4 regions of the Paenibacillus sp. GL_099_B genome follow, and region 3 is predicted to be linked to each of the others. Evidence: riboswitches for the same ligand, from Rfam matches in the RefSeq annotation. Region 3 holds a riboswitch; each other region holds the start of a gene.
The links. A riboswitch is a leader RNA that binds a small molecule or an ion and turns the genes downstream of it on or off. The one in region 3 is predicted to bind cyclic di-AMP.
Positions count from the first base shown of each region.

Region 1: it holds a riboswitch for cyclic di-AMP, as region 3 does, so the genes downstream of both, AC3ITG_RS10730 (C40 family peptidase) here and AC3ITG_RS19305 (3D domain-containing protein) in region 3, are expected to answer to the same signal.
Region 2: it holds a riboswitch for cyclic di-AMP, as region 3 does, so the genes downstream of both, AC3ITG_RS00535 (C40 family peptidase) here and AC3ITG_RS19305 (3D domain-containing protein) in region 3, are expected to answer to the same signal.
Region 4: it holds a riboswitch for cyclic di-AMP, as region 3 does, so the genes downstream of both, AC3ITG_RS06875 (HAD family hydrolase) here and AC3ITG_RS19305 (3D domain-containing protein) in region 3, are expected to answer to the same signal.

Region 1 covers NZ_CM174430.1:2,268,089-2,271,785, forward strand. The annotation lists gene AC3ITG_RS10715 (hypothetical protein) at 1-229, shown strand, start outside; gene AC3ITG_RS10720 (hypothetical protein) at 353-571, shown strand; gene AC3ITG_RS10725 (carboxymuconolactone decarboxylase family protein) at 671-1,000, shown strand; gene AC3ITG_RS10730 (C40 family peptidase) at 1,100-1,564, opposite strand; cyclic di-AMP (ydaO/yuaA leader) riboswitch at 1,570-1,701, opposite strand; partial or broken gene AC3ITG_RS10735 (pectate lyase) at 1,964-2,380, shown strand; gene AC3ITG_RS10740 (pectate lyase) at 2,422-2,544, shown strand; tRNA gene AC3ITG_RS10745 (tRNA-Leu) at 2,659-2,742, shown strand; gene AC3ITG_RS10750 (X2-like carbohydrate binding domain-containing protein) at 3,069-3,697, shown strand, end outside.
Region 2 covers NZ_CM174430.1:110,351-114,047, reverse strand. The annotation lists gene AC3ITG_RS00545 (M1 family metallopeptidase) at 1-1,017, shown strand, start outside; gene AC3ITG_RS00540 (hypothetical protein) at 1,028-1,870, shown strand; cyclic di-AMP (ydaO/yuaA leader) riboswitch at 2,123-2,260, shown strand; gene AC3ITG_RS00535 (C40 family peptidase) at 2,264-2,734, shown strand; gene AC3ITG_RS00530 (GNAT family N-acetyltransferase) at 3,126-3,620, shown strand.
Region 3 covers NZ_CM174430.1:4,269,203-4,272,899, reverse strand. The annotation lists gene AC3ITG_RS19315 (ABC transporter substrate-binding protein/permease) at 1-426, shown strand, start outside; gene AC3ITG_RS19310 (amino acid ABC transporter ATP-binding protein) at 413-1,135, shown strand; cyclic di-AMP (ydaO/yuaA leader) riboswitch at 1,421-1,617, shown strand; gene AC3ITG_RS19305 (3D domain-containing protein) at 1,620-2,276, shown strand; gene AC3ITG_RS19300 (polysaccharide deacetylase family protein) at 2,409-3,197, opposite strand; gene lpdD (prenylated flavin chaperone LpdD) at 3,345-3,689, shown strand.
Region 4 covers NZ_CM174430.1:1,517,789-1,521,485, reverse strand. The annotation lists gene AC3ITG_RS06885 (Nramp family divalent metal transporter) at 1-8, shown strand, start outside; gene AC3ITG_RS06880 (HAD family hydrolase) at 150-842, opposite strand; gene AC3ITG_RS06875 (HAD family hydrolase) at 1,008-1,406, opposite strand; cyclic di-AMP (ydaO/yuaA leader) riboswitch at 1,524-1,699, opposite strand; partial or broken gene AC3ITG_RS06870 (glutathione peroxidase) at 2,052-2,378, shown strand; gene AC3ITG_RS06865 (hypothetical protein) at 2,459-2,557, opposite strand; tRNA gene AC3ITG_RS06860 (tRNA-Leu) at 2,695-2,777, opposite strand; gene AC3ITG_RS06855 (urease accessory protein UreF) at 3,200-3,697, shown strand, end outside.

The DNA of each region.
Region 1 (3,697 bases), 2.0 Mb from region 3:
TGACCTTTATCCCTATATGATTGAACATCCTCAATTTTTCTGGTACAAACGCTACGTTGCCTGGTCAGAATTGCTGACGATTGTAGGCTTGTGCGAAGAGTTGTCCTTCTCTTGGAAAGAACAATTTACACCGCATCAAGTGGAGTACCTTGAAGAACGTGTGATGTCCGCCAAAGTGCTTGATTTTTGGTTTGAGAAGAACGACAGCAAAGAGCACGCGCAGCGGTAACTTTCAGTCGGGACATACTTTCGAATGACATGACAGTCCAATACAGTCACGTGAGACCTAAATGACTTATCATTTAGGTCTCTTTTTGTAAATAATTTTTTTGGGAAAGTAGGCGTCGGAAATATGATCAGTGATGCACAATTGGATGCACTGCGTTTATCAGGTGAAAAAGTAAGGGTAGTACGGGACGAGATTCAGTCCAATGATGTGACAGGTATTGTAGTGGCTTGGGACGGGGAGCAGGTACTCATTCGCCGTCAGAATCGTCGTGTGGTCAAGCTTGATCGGAATTACCGATATCAATTGTTCAGCGAACCACGCGAGAGCCTGCTCGAAGAATAGGATTTACCATGGATGTTTTGGCATAATTACACCTCTCGGGAGAGAAGATAGGTACAGTGAGAGCTTGTAACATATCAGCCGAGAGGATGTGCGGTAACCGTGACATTGATGAATGATAAGGTTCATGCCTATAAAGATCAGATTGGTGAATTAAGCGACGTGCTGCCAGCTGTGGTGAAGTCTTATCATGAGTTCACTGGAGAATGTTTTCAGGCAGGGGCGATTGATGCCAAGACCAAACAGCTGATTGCGCTGGGCATTGGTTTGTTTGCAAACAATGAGGTATGTACGTTTTACCATGTGGAAGAGGCACGTGCCAAAGGAGCGACCGATCAGGAGATTATGGAGACGGTTGCTGTGGCTGGAGCAGTAGGCGGAGGTCATGCGCTGTCTCAGGGTGCAATGAGAGTACAGAAGGCATTACATTAAAAGTTTTAATTGCAGACTGATTGCGACTTTACGTCTGTAGAAAATCAATGTAGACAAAGAAAAGGCTCCGGTTATAACCGAAGCCTTTTCGTGTTTAACTTATATTTTGCCCAGCATTTTGTTATACATAAACTGTCCTGTTACCCGGCGTGCTGTTACGTAACGATCGTTGAAGTAAGGATTGGATAATTGTGTGATGCTGACACCCTTGCTGCTTGAAGCATGAGCGAACTGTCCGCCCCCGATATATACACCTGTATGTGAAATGCCATTGCCCATCGTATTAAAGAATACCATGTCACCAGTACGCAGATTAGCTTTGGATACCGGAGTTCCGGCCTTAGCTTGTTGCTGGGAAGTGCGTGGTAATTCAATGCTATATTTGTTGAAAATATATCTCATAAATCCAGAGCAATCAAATCCGGCCATTGTTGTGCCGCCCCATTTGTAAGGTATGCCAGTCATGTTGTTAACGACGGTGTTAATACTGCTTGCCTCTGTGCTTGCTGCACCGGATGTAAATAGAACTGCTGCTCCAAAAATGGAGATGATAAGCTTTTTCAAAATTTTTGTTCTCCCTTCGATGCCTACGGAGTTAGCTAAGGGTTCGGTAGAAGGTTCCCTATATTTCCTATGTATAAGAATAATTCACCCAAAATGGTTCCCCCGTTTTCAAACATGAAACTCGGCAAATGAATAATTAAGTTTTTGTAACCTTTTGAAACTATATTGCATAAATGCGAAAATGTCAAACCGATCTTGAACACTTCTTATCATCTCAATGTTAACGGAATTATCGCTATTTATGTAGAAATAACTCGAATGTTGATTTTTAATAGATGACAAAAAAGTAACTACTGTTTCAAATGGAGAAAAATTGGACAATTTATTGGTTTTCTCATATACAATTAGACGATAGCTTTAGGTTAAGTATCTGGAACGACAGCAAGTATCTCAGATATTTTGCCTAATCAACGTCCTGACGGGGGATGGAAGAAGGAGTACAAAGAAACAAGTGGTGAGTGGGCCAAATCTACGATTGATAACAAAGCTACATACTCAGAAATTAGAAGATTAGCCAAGGAATTTAAAAAGACGAATGATCCGCGGTATTCGGCTGCTGCCATCAAAGGAATCAACTTACGATGATGCCATGATAATGTCATGTACATGTTGGATGAAGTAGGTGCACGTAAAGGTGATTTCTCATTCATCGACAGCTCTCTTGCGGATCGCAGTAAAAAATCAGTTGCCAAAGGCGTAGATGCTCTTAATACACAGGTTGTAGCGAATGGTAAACTGACTGCATGGGGACAGCTGCATGATTCCAGCTCCCTTAAACCTGCAGGAACAAGGATTTATGAAGTAGCAAACTCGTAGCTGATTCAGGTGCAGCGCCAATTTGGGCACGTTTTTACGAAATTGGAACGGATAAACCGATCTTCGTAGGACGTGATGGGGTTGTGAAATATAAACTCAGCGATATCGATAAGGAAAGAAGAGGCGGGTATGCCTGGTACGGCAACTGGCCTTCCAAGATATAATTTTTAAAAGGCTTTATCATTGAAGGGGAATTATTTTTTTGTTGACACTAATTACCTGCACATGATATATTATTTCTTGTCGCCGCGATATAATTTCTCGGAGATACGACATACGCGGTCGTGGCGGAATTGGCAGACGCGCACGGTTCAGGTCCGTGTGGGCTAACCCCCGTGGAGGTTCGAGTCCTCTCGACCGCATCATATGTAATACGAAAAAGGTTCCTAGAATGGCATTGTTGCCACTTTAGGAACCTTTTTTATTTGTTTACGGATTTTGATATTTGCTCATCCTAATTCTTTTCAACTCATTCCTTCAACTTGAGCAGAGAAAAAAACTTTGTTTATTTATCCAGTAATGGAAATGTGTTCGTTCTGCGACGGTTTGCCCTTATATTTCAGGTTAATTGTACGTAAAATACCGAATTGTACCTATCCTGGAAATCTTTCATCCACTATTCTCTTCTCGTATGGAAGCGCTATCAACAAGGGTTTGAACGACCAAATTCAGAGGGGGTAGGGATAATTTGAAACGAATCGGAAAAAGGATGGCAATGTGTTTCATGGTAATCATGATTGCGGCAGTGCAGTTCGGGATAATCGGAACGACAGGTAATGTGGCACAAGCAGCAGATAAGAGTCTGGCCCAAAAGCCGTATATGGGTTGGAGCAGTTACAGCATGCAGGTATATGACGGGGCGGGTAACTGGACATCGGCCGAGAGTATTAAGAAGCAATCGGACGCCATGCGCGAGAAGCTGCAAGCCCATGGATATGAATACATTAATATTGATGCTGGCTGGAACGGTGACGAGGATGAATACGGCCGTCCTATTCCGAGTGAAGTTCTTTATCCGAACGGATTTCAGGAGGTCATCGACTATGTTCATAATAACGGACAGAAGATCGGGATTTATCTGATTCCGGGGTTATCGATTACCGCCTATAACAAAAATCTTGAGGTTTATGGGACGGGCGGAGCATGTCGTATGCAGGATATTGCGGTACAGCCGCTCGTTATTATGGATGCTTGGGATTCGTACACTTACAAAATTGATTTTACGAACCCTTGCTCACAGAAGTACATTGACTCAATCGCGGATCTTCTTGGCGAGTGGGGCATCAACTTTGTCAAATTCGACAGTGTGACTCCAGG
Region 2 (3,697 bases), 2.9 Mb from region 3:
TATCTCGACCCTGCTCATGAGGATCTGAAGGAACGTTATTTCTACGCCGCCAAAGCAGCGCTATCCAATTATAGCAAGTGGTTTGGCCCTTATCCGTATTCCACATTGTCCATCGTTGTCCCGCCCAAATCAGGGAATGGCGCAGGAGGAATGGAATACCCTACCTTAGTCACCGCCTTCGGTGCGGATGATTCAGCTCCTGGTTACGATCTGGAACGCACAGTTGTGCACGAGATTGGGCATCAGTATTTTTACGGCATGGTCGCGAGTAATGAATTTGAAGAGGCTTGGTTGGACGAAGGATTCACCTCCTATGCGGAAGATAAAGTGATGGAACAGGAATACGGACTTATCCCGAATCTGCCTGTACAATCAGGTCTTATTACTTCTCCAGCTTCACTGACACAGGACTCCTGGAAGTTTGATTCTCAGAATCAATATGCAGCGAACGTATACACACGAGGCAAGCTTGTATTACTCGGGATAGAACAACAGGTTGGTGCCAAAACGATGGAACGTGTTCTCTCGACCTATGTAAAGAAATACCGCTTCAAACACCCAACCTCGTCTGATTTTCAAAAGGTAGTGGAGCAAGTAACCCGTACATCCTGGACCGATTATTTTAATCAATATGTATACGGAGACGGCATGGCTGACTTTGCGGTGGAGAAGATCGCAATCAATCCTATCCTGAAAGACGGTCAAACGTTGTACGAGTCGTCCATTACAGTCCAGAAAAAAGGCAGTGAATATAAGAAGGTGCCTGTTCGAATTATGTTCGAAGATGGGAAAACCATGACGAAAGAATGGGATGGCAGCGAGGAGCGCATTACCTACAAACTGACCTATACTTCTCCTGTTTCCTGGGCTATGACTGATCCGCTATACACGATTGTGCTGGAGAACCATCATATGAACAATTTTCTGAAAGCTGGACTGGATGAGCCAACCAAATCCCGCTGGAGCATGAGCGCAACCAAACTTATAGAAGCCATATTCGGAAGTCTGTCATGGTGAGGTGGATACAGTGAAAGCGAAAATACGTGAAGGCTGGTTTCTCGTCCGTCAACATATGTTCATTGCGGCACTCTTATTTCTGTATCAATTAGTATGGGGATACTTTCTTTATCGAATGGTACAGTCTGCTGTGGTTCCGCTGCTCCTGCGTTATCCTGACCCTGATGCAGGGGAACTCAGTACGATTTTATTTAAAATGGAGAGCCAACTCAGCCTGACAACGAATCCGGAGGTCCATCGCTATCTATGGATTCTAGGGGCTATGCTACTGCTGCGGATGCTGATCAGCCCTCTCATTCAGGCAGGGCTGCTCTACTCGCTCCAGCATTTTAACCATTCGGAAGAACGCATTCCATTCATCCGCGGCATCAAAAATTTGTGGAAACCGATGTTATTGCTCCACACCATTCGTACCCTATTGCTGCTGCTACCGGCTTATTGGCTCGCACCAAAGCTCTATTCCATCTTTATGGAAGGTTTTCATTCCCTCCATCTGCTCTTGCCTGGTATTCCCTATGTTGCTGGTTGGATTGTGTACGGTTGGGTTATCCATCATGTCCTGCTCTACATGCAGTTTGGTATCTCAGCTCCTGATGGGGAAGGCGGAGCACGTGGTACGTTTCAAGCTCTATGGATTGCACTACGCCAGGTCATCACTCTAATTGGCATTGCCGTCCTGCTGGGTGGCCTTCATCTCCTGGTCTTTGGTGCCTTTACTTCAGCTTCATGGTTACTAACGGGCTTAACTGGTCTTATACTACAACAGACGTATCCACTTGCCCGGTGCTTGCTGAGCTTATGGAAGATATGCGCCCATTTCCGGTTATGGCAGTCCAACTCGGTCAAGGATTAAATTGAACGGTTAAAAATGGTTACCATCTCTATGTAAAGTTGTATTCATCAAATGCCATTAAACAAGCAAACCTCGACCTTTCCCCGTCAAAGGTCGAGGTTTTTTTTGTTAATTTTGTTGTTAAACGTTGCCAAAGTGATATACCTCTGTTACAATAATCGCAGTGAGTTTTTAGTAACAACTTTGTAATCTTTACCTTCATATTTGTAACTACTTAAAATTTAATCGTCATTACTTGATTTCGCAGGTGCATAACTAGCATAGCCAAATTCCTAGCACCTGGGAAGCGGGGGAACCAGTTATGGGTGAATTGATCTTGCAACAGAGGGATCATAGGGGACCTTCAACCGAATCCTTAAGCTAACCTCGCAGGCATTGGAAGGGGTATATCTCTTGTTTAAGAAGAAATTAACTGCGGCTGTACTCAGCCTCACATTCGCATTATCGCTTGGAGCAGGCAGCGCATTCGCAGATTCAAAAATGGACCAAGTCATTGATTCAGCAATGGGAACTACATACAAAAGCGGAGGAACAACGCTTAACGGCTTTGACTGCTCTGGATTCACAAGTTATGTATTCGACAAGCTGGGTATTGATCTGGCTCGCCAATCGAGTTCGCAATTCGACATGGGCGATTCGGTATCTCGCATGGAAATGAGACCAGGTGACTTGGTATTCTTCAATACAACGGGCAAAGGGGTCTCGCACGTAGGGATCTTTGTAGGGGATGGGAAGTTTGCACACTCCTCTTCTTCTAAAGGAGTTACAATCAGCGCATTAAGTGAAAGCTACTGGGCTAACCGCTATGTTGGCGCTAAACGGATTATGAGCACGGACGCATATGAGACATTGGCCATCGACTAGGGACAAGCTGAGCAACGTCATGCTGTAACAATAACACTACTGTAACGAAGCATAATAGAACCGTCTGGCACATTCTCCGCAGGAATGTATCCGGCGGTTTTTTTGTGCTTCGTTTCCTTTAACGTACTAGGGATAGCTGTCAAACCTAACTTCAACTTATTTAGAGCTATTTTTCGTTGCTTCGTCCGTGCTCTTATAATGTTTTTACCCATCCCACTATAATATAAACGAAATTACCGGAACTTTTGTTTCACTTTTTTTCTAAAACGAGGACTTGCCAAATGAACGCCTCTTTTGTAGAGTGAAAACAAGCTTAGATATGGAATGACATATGTATATGGACGGATCAGAACATTATAGCTTGTTCACAATGAGAGGAGCGTGCAGTTGTATGGATGAAGCCCCTGTGACGTTTCACGTTGTGCCCATGCAAGAAGGACATGCGGAACTAATCTGCGATTGGCAGTATGACCCGCCTTATAATATTTATAGCTGGCTGCCCTGGGAGCAGATGAAAGCACTTGAAGTGGAATTCGGAGATCCCCAGCTACGGAAGGAACAATATGCAGTGGTGCTGGGAGAGGATCATCAGATTTGCGGTTTTGCTCAATACTTCCCACTTGAAAGCGTCACCCGCATTGGACTCGGCATGCACCCCGATCGATGTGGTCATGGTCAAGGGACAGCTTTTGTCTCAGCCATTGTACAGGAAGCAATTCGCCGGAATCCTGCAAACGAAATTGATCTGGAAGTTCTGACCTGGAATGACCGGGCCATTCGTGTCTATCTCAAAGCCGGATTTGTTACGCAGGATACATACGAACGACAGACACCGAGCGGTTTGAAACCTTTTCACTGTATGGTCTATGAAGGTCCACGTGAATAAATAGGGCTTGAAATCACCCTAAAAAGTCCCCGGTATGTGATTAGTTCAAAAAATTACCACAAAATGCTATGATGTCA
Region 3 (3,697 bases):
ACCTTTGGAATTAATTTCTCTGCTCTTCAGGCGGGGATTATCACTCTATCCATTAACAGCGGTGCCTATCTTGCTGAGATTTTCCGCGCAGGTATACAGGGTGTGGATCGCGGCCAACTGGAAGCAGCTCGTTCTCTGGGGATGGGCAGAGGTGCGGCAATGCGCTTCATCGTGCTCCCACAAGCGTTCAAAGCGGTGTTGCCGGCGATCGGTAATGAGTTCGTGACCATTATCAAGGAATCCTCCATTATCTCCGTTATCGGTATGGTGGACATTATGTACCAAGCAAGTGTGGTCAAAAACATTACGTATCAAGGGATGAATCCATTCTTGATTGCGGCAGCCATCTACTTTGTGCTGACGTTCATTTTGTCCAAGCTGCTGGGTAGACTGGAAAGGAAGTTGAGTGCAAGTGATAGACGTTAGACAATTATATAAATCCTATGATAAGAACGAAGTGCTTAAGGGCATTAACGTAACGATTGGCAAAGGTGAGGTTGTCGTGGTCATCGGTCCGTCCGGATCGGGGAAAAGTACCTTTTTACGTTGTCTGAACTTACTGGAGCAGCCTACTTCCGGTGAGATTGACTTTGAGGGAGTTTCGATCACTGACCCCAAACATAACATTAATGCAACTCGTGAAAAAATGGGGATGGTATTCCAGCATTTCAATCTGTTCCCGCACAAAACGGTGCAGCAGAACATTACGATTGCTCCCATTAAAGTGAAAAAACAGTCTGCACACGAAGCGGAACAAATCTGCGCAGACTTGCTCAAGACGGTTGGCCTGTCTGACAAAAAGGACGCCTTTCCAAATCAGCTGTCCGGTGGACAAAAACAACGGATAGCCATTGCAAGAGCTCTTGCGATGCAGCCGCATGTCATGCTGTTTGACGAGCCTACTTCTGCACTGGACCCTGAAATGGTCGGTGAAGTACTGGATGTCATGAAGCGGCTTGCAGAGGGTGGCATGACTATGGTTATTGTAACGCATGAGATGGGCTTCGCACGCGAAGTGGGTGATCGCATCCTGTTTATGGATGGTGGGGTTATTGTAGAAGAAGGAACGCCTAATGAAGTGTTTGGTGAGCCTAAGCATGCACGTACACGTGACTTCCTCGCTAAAGTGCTCTAATACATCCAAGTCATTAAGGATGAAGATCAAGATGAAAATACAAAATCTATACTGCGGATGAGAATTTCATCCCCTAAACAATCCCTGTCGACGATTAGTCAATAGGGATTGTTTTGTTATGTAAGGATACGCACGGATTTACATAAAAAGTAACGTTTCTGTCATCAACGATATAAGCCCAAACAGACATTTTTTTGAAAAAGTCGCTAGAATTCAGCATAAATGTTGAAGTGAATTAGCCAGATGGTAACATTTACTACGACTCTTGGTTACAAAATTGTGATATATTTGTTCCTGCCGAAACTTCCGGAGTTGGGAGTGTGGGGGATGTAACGATGCAAGGTGTGCTTGGGGAAGAATCATTTGCACACGGCTTGGGGTGAATTAGGGCTACATAAATTTTTAATGTAATTGAACCTATAGGGTGGTTTCCTCCATCCGAATCCGACAACTAACTTCGCAGGCATAATGAGGGAGGAAGACCATGATTAACAAGAAACGTATAGCCAAAACAGCAACAGCTTTGCTGACAGCAGCAATGCTCATTCAGGCCGTTCCGGCTCATGCTGACTCAGTTCATATGGCCAAAGAGGGGGATACCTTCTACACCTTATCCAAACAATATGGAGTTGGACTTAACGCTCTTATTAAAGCTAACAATGATATCTCAGCTTACAACATTTATGGCGGTTTGAAAATTACGATTCCTGGTAAAACAACGAACACAGCTTCTGCTGCAGCAGCTAAAACGGTAACTGCCGCAAGTCTTGACGTTAACGCGGACAGTAAGGTTGTTCAAGCCTGGGGGAAAACGTTTGATTACAGCAAAGCTGTCGACGTCAAAGCAACAGCATACTCCGCCGACGCTTCCGAAAATGGAGGCTGGGGAGCTGTGGATTACTTCGGTAATCCGCTTGAATTGGGTACCATTGCAGTAGACCCAAGTATCATTCCATTGGGTACAAAGGTACTGGTGACAGGTCATACACATCCAGGACTGCCAAAACAGGCATTTGTCGCTACGGCTCGTGATGTGGGCAGTGCCATTAAAGGTCACAAGATCGATATCTTTATTCCTGGCAGCAAGCAATCCGTGAGCACATTTGGTATTCAGGATGTTGAACTTTACATTTTGAAATAAAATCAAAGCAAGCTTCACATCATCATATGTGACTCCAACTAAATCTAAATTAAACAGTAAAGGGTGTTCTCCAATCACGATAATGTGATTGAAGGACACCCTTTTGAATATCCGACTTAAAGGGATCTTGACCTATTTACCCTTTGGCAGTTCCAGCATTTCGTCCAAAGTCACCAGCTCGTACCCGCGGTTTCGCAATTCCTCGATAACTTCAGGCAACGCCTCAATGGTACCACTCAGCTTTGATCCTACACCGCCTCCTGCATGCTGCAGAACAATCGAACCCGGTTTGACGGCGGACAGGATGTTTTGCTTGACTTCCTCTTTGGAGAGGCCCTTCCAGTCCAGAGAATCGACGTTCCAGTTCACAATGCTATAATGTTGTTTGGCTGCCCATTGCAGCTGTTGCTCGTTAATGTCGCCATAGGGTGGACGAATCATTTTGGGAGTGTAACCCGCCAGATTTCGAATAATATCCCCGGTATGTAAGATTTGTTTGCGAAATGCATTCATGGATAACTTACTGAACTCCGGGTGATTGTAGCTGTGGTTGCCCACAATATGCCCTTCCTTCACCATGCGTTTCACTAAATCCGGATGTTTCTCAGCGCGATTTCCCACAATGAAAAACGTAGCCCGCACCTTGTATTTTTTTAGAATATCCAGTACCTGCGGTGTGAACCTTGGATCAGGTACGTCATCAAAAGTCAGAGCGACCTTTTTTGTTGAGGGGCCATTGGTTTTGAACGTATCCGCATATTTCTGTCTGAGTTGTCCCAGAGTTAACTGTTCTTCTTCAGGAGAATCAGACTTCGAAGCAGGTTCGGCTTGCGGGCTTGAAGAAGCCCATAACTGAGCAGGAGCATAACTTCCTCCCAGAAGAATGACCATGATGGATAACATTATGAGGCGTATACGCATGTTCGTGCCTCCTTTTCCCAAATTGCGTTCTCTTTGGTATGCCCGGGGCCATCCGTATTTATGCATGATGTGAGATGTTTCATTGCTGATTCGCTAAATCGGAGCCATAATTCCACCATATATATAGAAAAGGACAGGTGGAGCAGGATGAGTACATACGACTTAAACTCCGTTCGTTTACAGGTGATTGAGGCAGGGGAAGACAAAGTGTTTATGGTAACTGGAGGAAGATCACATATTGGAGCAGTAGCAACATTTTATCCAGACCTTGAACGAGTGAGTGGGGCTACGGTGCATATTCCAGGGCATAAAGAACAAGAGTTGTGTGAAAGGCTCGCACGTAAGGCTGCCCTTCATTTAAAGGTAACCGTAACCGTAATAATGGGGATTCACTTTGATGCAATTACGCGGATGCAGATTGATGAGATTGTGCAGACTGCAGAGAAGCTGCTTGATGAAGAGCTGTGCCAAACGGGTCGATTGATTCAATAGTTCCATAT
Region 4 (3,697 bases), 2.8 Mb from region 3:
TGTTCTAGGTTAAATGGAACTACGCGGTATTTTGTCTAACTCAAAAAGGCTGATCAACTCAAGTAACGTATCCCTTGAGACGATCAGCCTTTTATATGTTTGAGCAGCAGTCTAATCCATACCGATTAGTTCTTAAATACTGCTCTTATTTAGTTGTCTGAATTTTGAGTTACCATTAACAATGGAAGAAGCTCCTCCAGTGATTCAATAGTCCAATCTGGACGCTCTGCATCCGCAAGCTCCGGCTGGAACCTGCCATAACCCTGCAAAATCCGGATCGTGTGCATACCCAGCTTCTTAGCCGGAATAATATCATTATCAATCCTGTCGCCGATCATGACCGCTTCCTCAGGTTTACATCCCGCCTGTTTCAACGCTACAGCATACAATTCAGGATCAGGCTTGGACACTCCTTCTTCAGCCGAACAGGCCAGCACATCCACATACTTGCGCAAGCCGTAGCTATCCAGCCGATTTTCCGTCCCCGGGCTCTGATTGGCAATGATACCAATCTTATAATGCTGCGACAACGTCTGGAGAACAGTGTCAGCTGACGCGAAGGGGTGCTCAAGCTCTTTGCGAAACTTCAGCTTCTCCTGTATCTGTTCCCGGTGCCCCTCATCGCTAATAAGGGTACGAATAGCCAATTTCATCGGCCATTGCTCGTAATTTCGGTAGGAGGCGGCAAATATATCTCGTACCGTCTGCATCTCCACCTGATAACCAAGCGCACAAGCTTCACGAACGAACTGACCGATAATATCATCTACCGGCTCCCATTCGTCCACGAGCGTATCCCCCACATCAAAGAACAACCATTGTATTCCACGTACATCCGGCACGCCTATTCCTCCTCGTTAGCCACAGGAAATTCATATCCCCATTTCCCAAACCATAAAAAAGAAGACCCACCATCATGCATGAGTCTCCTCAAGATTCCGTTTATTTATGATTTCAATTATAACAGGCAGCTGACACTGGATCAATCACAGGAATAGTACTAGCCACTAGCCATTAAGCAGAAACCCAACTTCCCCATTCAAGGAATATACAATACGGTCTGCTCCCATTCCCCGATAGATCCCTTTGGGATGGCTTTGTTCCGTAATGACACACAGGGACTTGGATGTCCAAGAGCGGCAGATCTGCAAATATCGACAGGTCAGGTTTAGGCTATTTTCAAAAATAAAAACATTGCCGACACTGTCTTGCGGCAAAAACCATTTCTGAGCTGCAGCCGTGTTCATGCGAATGACATGCTCCACACCGATTCTCCGGAGCCTGCGCTCTTCCCCTGCACTGTTGGTCAGAACGGCAAACGGCATTTTTTTGTACATCAGCAATTTGATAAATTTACGTCCTGCTTCATTTGGAGCAGTCACTAAGATCATCTCTTTATCCATCATTCGTTCCTCCCTTGGCGTGAAAAGACAACAAAAAAGAAGCGTGGGGGACCAAGGCCTCCCGGACGCTTCTTCAATAATCCATAGCAAAAAGACACTATGAACCAGCGTACGGCTTGTTGCCTCTCCCTTTAACGCTTACGAGGTTAGCTGACGGATTCGGGCGCGAGAGTCGCCCTATTTCCGGCTGTCACCGGAAAATTCACCCCATGGATGCCTACTGTCCTGGACAGTTCATCCTGTTGGTTCCCCCGTTTCCCACCCATGAATGAATGGAAACTCAGCGATTAAAACATCGTTCCTTTATAATCATTAATCAGAGCGATATTATCGTTTGTTTCGTTTTTCATGTAAAATTTAATTAGAATTGGAATTACGATATGAATCATACACCCGTGCCATATTGGTGTAAAGTCTGCGCAGATCACCGAATCGACGGATTTTTGCCATTTCACATCAATAATAGCGCTTACAACACATCCATTCTCTACCCATCTCTTCAAAGCTCTCTAATTCTCTCTTTAGCGAAATTCAGGTAGCAAATCAGTCACAGATCATACACGACAGCTTCAAATTGAGTTAAAAAATCAATATTAATTTTGCAATATTTAATTGCAATCAATATAATAGAAGATAGAAGAATATGAAATGGAGGAGATTTTCATGTCAGTCTACGACTACAAAGTAAACACCCTTCGCGGTCAGGAAGTTGAAATGTCCAACTATAGTGACAAAGTACTGCTTATCGTGAATACAGCAAGCCAATGCGGCCTCACACCTCAATTCAAAGGTCTGCAAGAACTTCAGGACAAGTTTAAAGACTCCCCATTTGAAGTTCTTGGTTTTCCAAGCAACCAGTTTGCACAGGAAAAAGGCTCTTCTGATGATATTGCCGAGTTCTGTCAGATGAACTATGGTGTTAGCTTCCCGATGTTTGAGAAGATCGATGTGAATGGTTCAAGCGCTCATCCTCTATTCCAGCACCTTACCAAAGAAGCGCCAGGCGTACTCGGCTCCAAAGCCATCAAATGGAACTTCACCAAATTCCTTGTGGATCAGAACGGACGTGTTCTGAAACGGTATGCTCCCAAAACAACACCTGATAAAATTGAAGCGGACATCAAAGAATTGCTTAAATAACAAGTGAAGGCCATCCGACCCCGGTAGACAGAATGAACATGTATTCAGGGGAAACGGGTGACCTTTTTTTGTCTGGACCCATCTTTATTGTAAAAAAGCATAAAAAAAGAAGCTCCCCATACGGGAAGCTTCTTCTTAATCGTTCTTATGATGCGGTCGAGAGGACTCGAACCTCCACGGGTATACACCCACTACCCCCTCAAGATAGCGTGTCTGCCATTCCACCACGACCGCATGTCATAAATAATCGGCAACAGAATTGATTATACCCGGTTCATGTTTAAAAGTAAAGCATTTTTCTTAATATCATTTTAACTGCGCTTTTCTCTTCCATAAATCGTATAATCTCGTCATTTTCTCCTACGAAGTGCATATGATTAAATTTGATCTCGTTTGTATACCCGATTAGGCTGATCACTCTACTTTATTAGTATTTCCATCCTTCACATCCTCTTAGCTCAACATAACTCATTAAGTTATATAAAATAACATTGAATAGATTTAATATTTAAAAAACCAAGAAACTATTGACAAAAAGCGGATATTTATGTGAATATATATATCATATAATTCGGATTTACAAACATAAAGCGAATCAAAATGGAGTATAAATGTTATTTAATATTACATTTAACGAACGTAGGAGGCGAAAGATTGTGAACCGTGGGAATAAGCTGCTCGATTATGTCAAACTGCTTGATTCCTCTATCCAGGTCGGAGGGTTCACCCATTCCTTCGGTATGGATGCCCATATCGCTGAAGGTACCATTCGTAGTGCTGAAGATCTCGAATCATTCATGCGCTGTCAATTGCACCCCAGCATCGTGCGTTTGGAAGGTATGGCGATTAAAGGTATATACACCGCCGCAGATCACAATGACGCATGGCGTACAGCCCTCATCGACAAGCTTGTCCATGTCCAGCGGACCCCAGTCAATCTCAGAGAACATGCCTCCACAATGGGCAAACGACTGATTAAGCTGGCTCGTGCACTCCACCCCTGGATTGATTTTAGCCTTCTCGAACAAACCCTGGCTAAGTATGAATCCGTTGGCTGCCTCTCCACCGTTCACGCCTGGATTAACCACCACCTCGAAATCCCTGTCGAGGAGGCGGTCCTTGGTTATCTGCATTCAGCCATGAGTGCCTGCATA